2 regions of the Paraclostridium sp. genome follow, and region 1 is predicted to be linked to the other one. Evidence: riboswitches for the same ligand, from Rfam matches in the RefSeq annotation. Region 1 holds a riboswitch; the other holds the start of a gene.
What was found. Region 1 has a riboswitch for cyclic di-GMP ahead of ACRCYC_RS06905 (SpaA isopeptide-forming pilin-related protein). Riboswitches for the same ligand answer to the same signal wherever they lie in the genome.
Positions count from the first base shown of each region.

Region 2: another riboswitch for cyclic di-GMP. It lies ahead of ACRCYC_RS14120 (response regulator transcription factor); the one in region 1 lies ahead of ACRCYC_RS06905 (SpaA isopeptide-forming pilin-related protein).

Region 1 covers NZ_JBOFKN010000097.1:24,697-26,910, forward strand. The annotation lists gene ACRCYC_RS06900 (DEAD/DEAH box helicase) at 1-875, shown strand, start outside; cyclic di-GMP riboswitch class II at 950-1,033, shown strand; cyclic di-GMP riboswitch class II at 1,073-1,156, shown strand; cyclic di-GMP riboswitch class II at 1,196-1,279, shown strand; partial or broken gene ACRCYC_RS06905 (SpaA isopeptide-forming pilin-related protein) at 1,325-2,214, shown strand, end outside.
Region 2 covers NZ_JBOFKN010000177.1:44,678-46,891, reverse strand. The annotation lists gene ACRCYC_RS14125 (LamB/YcsF family protein) at 1-622, opposite strand, end outside; gene ACRCYC_RS14120 (response regulator transcription factor) at 731-1,360, opposite strand; cyclic di-GMP riboswitch class II at 1,421-1,504, opposite strand; gene ACRCYC_RS14115 (response regulator transcription factor) at 1,687-2,214, opposite strand, start outside.

The sequences.
Region 1 (2,214 bases):
ACAATAAATACATTGAGAATCCTAATATTATACAAATTGAAAGTGATGATATAAATAATAAAAAACAAATAGAAGAAAAAATACTATATACAAGTGATATTGACAAGTATAATGATTTGAAAAACTTGATATATGTTAATAACCCTAAAACAACTATAATATTTTTAAATACTAAAGATGGTGTAATTAAACTATACAATAAAATGAAAAAAGATAAATTATTAGTAGCAGAACTTCATGGAGATATGTCACAAGATAAGCGAATATTTGTAATAAAGGATTTTAAAGAAGGAAAATATAACATATTAGTTAGTACTGATGTTGCAAGTCGCGGAATACACATAGATGATGTATCATTGGTTATAAACTATGATGTCCCCCATGATAAAGAAAATTATGTACATAGAATAGGTAGAACTGGCAGACAAGATAAATATGGAAAGGCTATAACTTTGGCTACGTATAAAGATGAAAAGTATATAAATGAAATTAAAGAATATATAGGTTATGGGATAGAGTATTTAGAAAATTTAAATAGTGTTGATGTAAACAAAGGTAAAGTTAAATTTGAAGAAGCGTCTAAAAAAGCTTTGAAAAATAGAAAAATAAAGCAAAAAGAAACTAAAATTCATAGTGAAGTAACTAGAATATATTTAAATGCAGGTAAAAGGAAGAAAATCAGAGTTATAGATATTGTTGGAACTTTGAGTAATATTGAGGGTATAAATCATGATGATATAGGTGTTATAGAAGTATGTGATTTATGTTCGTATGTAGATTTATTAAATCATAAAGGTGAAATGTTTTTAAAAAAATATAAAGATATAAATATAAAGAAAAAGCTAGTTAAGGTAAGAAAGGATAATACGAAATAAATTATAAAATGCAGAAATTTAATATATAGTTGAAAAAAATATCGAAATTTGGTAAAATTATATAAATAAACTTAATAAAAATTAGAAACGAAGAAGTATATTCTGTATTTGGGCATCTGGAATATATGGAGTTAGTGATGCAACCGGCTATATTTACAAACTTGTGGATATAGCTTTTTTTATTTTAAAAATACAATTAAATACATAGGAACGAAGAAGTATATTCTGTATTTGGGCATCTGGAATATATGGAGTTAGTGATGCAACCGACTATATTTACAAACTTGTGGATATAGTCTTTTTTATTTTAAAAATAACTTAATAAAATTAGAAGCGAAGAAGTATATTCTGTATTTGGGCATCTGGGATATATGGAGCTAGTGATGCAACCGGCTATATTTACAAATATGTGGATATAGCTTTTTTTATTAAAAAAAAGAGGTGATTGTTTGAAGAACAAAGGGAAAAAACTAATATTAAGTTTAGTAGTTGTATTTAACATGATTTTAAATCTTATTTCACCGGGAATAATGGTATATGCCCAAGATGTATCTAATAGCGATGCAGTGGAAATAACAAGTGCAACTTTTGATGATTATACGGTGAGAGAAGGTATGATTAAAACTTTAAGAGTTGATTATAAGATTATAGATCCAAGTAAAATTAATCCTGGAGATAGTATTACAATAACATTACCTAAAATATTTAGGGATGTTAATCCAATAAGTCCGGATAAACATTTTTCAAGTCAAAATTATGATCCAAATACTGGAGTTCTAACATTAACTTTTAATGATAATATAAAGAGTGCGTTAGCTGGATATTTAAGTGTTACAATGGTTGGTAATGAAAATGTTCAAGATGGGGAATATCCTATAGTTATAGCTGTTAATGGTAAAACTGAAACTGTTACATTAACAGGTGAAGGTAGAGGTGAGGCTGGTGAAAGTGGATCCAGTCCAATTATGTATAAAGGTACATATTTACCATTAGATTCTAAGCAGGAAGGACTTATAACTGATGTAAATGAGCCTGTTAAATATTATGTAGAAATAAATCGTGATCAAAAAGAACAAGTAGGAAATGCGCATTTTGAAGATCAAATTCCTAATGGAATGATACTAGATAAAAATAGTATAACTATAATTAAGCATGATTATCAAAGTAATACAGATATAGATGTAACTAATGAACTTTTAAATTCTGGGAAACTTTTAGCTGAAAATGATTCTCTAAAAATAAATCTTGGGAATTTGTATTATGATAGTTACTCTATTAATTATAAAACTATAATACTACCAAATCCACCAAAAGATATTCGATATGTAAATAAGGCTAA
Region 2 (2,214 bases), on a different contig from region 1:
TTTCAACTTTATTTTCTTTTACCATCTTTATAACTCTTTTTATAACAAGGTTAGTATCATGTATAACTGATCCTTCTATGCTTCTTGATACCAAAGTTCCATCCCCGTTGTAAGCTCTATCTGCAAATACTTCACTAGCTACTTTTAGTCCAACTTCTTTTCCTGCATCTATCATCGAGCTATTAGCTAAACCTAGTAATATTATGTCTTTATCTACTTCATATACAGATTCAGCTATAGCTAAAGCTAATTCGTAATCTTTAGCTGCCATGTTATAAAGTGCTCCATGTGCTTTTACATGTTGTATTTTTTCTCCCTTTGAAATTGCAAAAGCATTCAATGCTCCTAACTGATATTTGATATAAGCTTTTGCTTCTTCTTTGGTTATTTTCATTTCGCGTCTTCCAAAACCCATCAAATCCATAAATCCTGGGTGAGCTCCTAATTTCACATTATTTTTTATTGCTATTTTTGTGGTCTTATCCATATGTATTGGATCTCCTGCATGAAATCCACAGGCTATATTTGCAGATGTTATATGATTTAATATTTCTTCATCCATTCCTATTTTGTAACTACCAAAACTTTCTCCTAAATCACTATTTAAATCTACCTTGTACATTTTTACTCCCCCCAAATATAAATTAAAATTGTATATATTTATTGTCCTATTTTAATTTTATGTATAAAAAAATAATGGTATGACTTAAATTAAGTCATACCATTATTTTTACTGATACATATATGATTCTCTAACATATATAATAGCCTGTTTTCTATTTTTGCAGTTTATTTTCTGTAATATATTACTTACATGTTTTTTAACAGTATGCTCTGTTATATACAATTTAGTTGCAATTTCTCTGTTGTTAAATCCTTTTCCTAGTTCTTTTAAGATATCCAACTCTCTTTGCGTTAAATTATAAAAAGCATTATATTTTTCACTTTTCATTCCTAAAGTTACTAAATCACCATCATAATATTTTTTACCTTTTATTACCTTATTAATTATATATAAAAATTCATCCTTATCAGAACTATCCACTGTATATCCATCTACTTTACATTTCAATGCTTTATTAAATAACCTAGCATTTTTATTTAAATCAACAACTAATACCTTTATATTATTATACGATTCTTTTAATTTTTTTATAGCTTCTAACTCGTATTCACTATCAAAGTCAGTCTGATTGCTACTTAAATCAATTAATATAAAGTCTGTAGCTGGTAATAAATTCAAATCTATTTCTTTGACTGTACTTATACACTCTATATTTTCATTTATAATAACTTGATCCACTATAGATTTTAAAACTTCTTTCATTATAAAAGACTTAGATATTATTTTTATGTTCATAAAATCCCCCTTAGATAAATAAAAAACCGGCTATAAATATATAAATATATAATCTACATTTATATATAAAGCCGGTTGCACCACTTACTCCATATACTCCAGGTGCCCAAATAAAGAGTATATTTCTTAGTATCTTTTCATTATTTTTTTTACTACTTTCTTACTACCTTCTTGCACTATAAATAATATCAACAATGTTATAAATATTCAATAATTTTATAACTTCAAATATCGATAAATTATGTCTTTTTTGTCTTTTTTGCAACATTTTTCATTATTTTTTCTTATTATTTAATTTTTATTTATAATTATAGACTAATATACAACTATATATTTTTATTACATAAAATTATATCTCTTCTATTTTTTAAATTTAATTTTGATAATATGCTACTTATATGTTTTTTTACTGTAAATTCAGTTATACACAAATTATTACCTATCTCAATATTACTAAGTCCTTTACAAACTTCATCCATAATTTCAATCTCTCTATTTGTTAAGTTTGTAAATTTTATATCGTCTTTTTTCTTTATATAACTTTCAATTAAATCACTATCATAAAACTTCTTACCTATTTTAATATTATCTATTATATAGTTAAATTCATATTCATTATTTATTCCACAGATGTATGCATCTACTCCTGATTTTATAGATCTAATAAGCAAATTTTCATTCCTATTATTATCTAAAATCAGTGTTTTTGTATGCGATTTATAACTTTTAGAATTCAGTAGTTTTTCTATTTCTAATATATTATAACTACCATCTATAAATACAGTATCGTAGTTATTTATTTTAATAGTTTCTATGCAATGTAAATCCTCTATTGTATCTATATTAACTACATC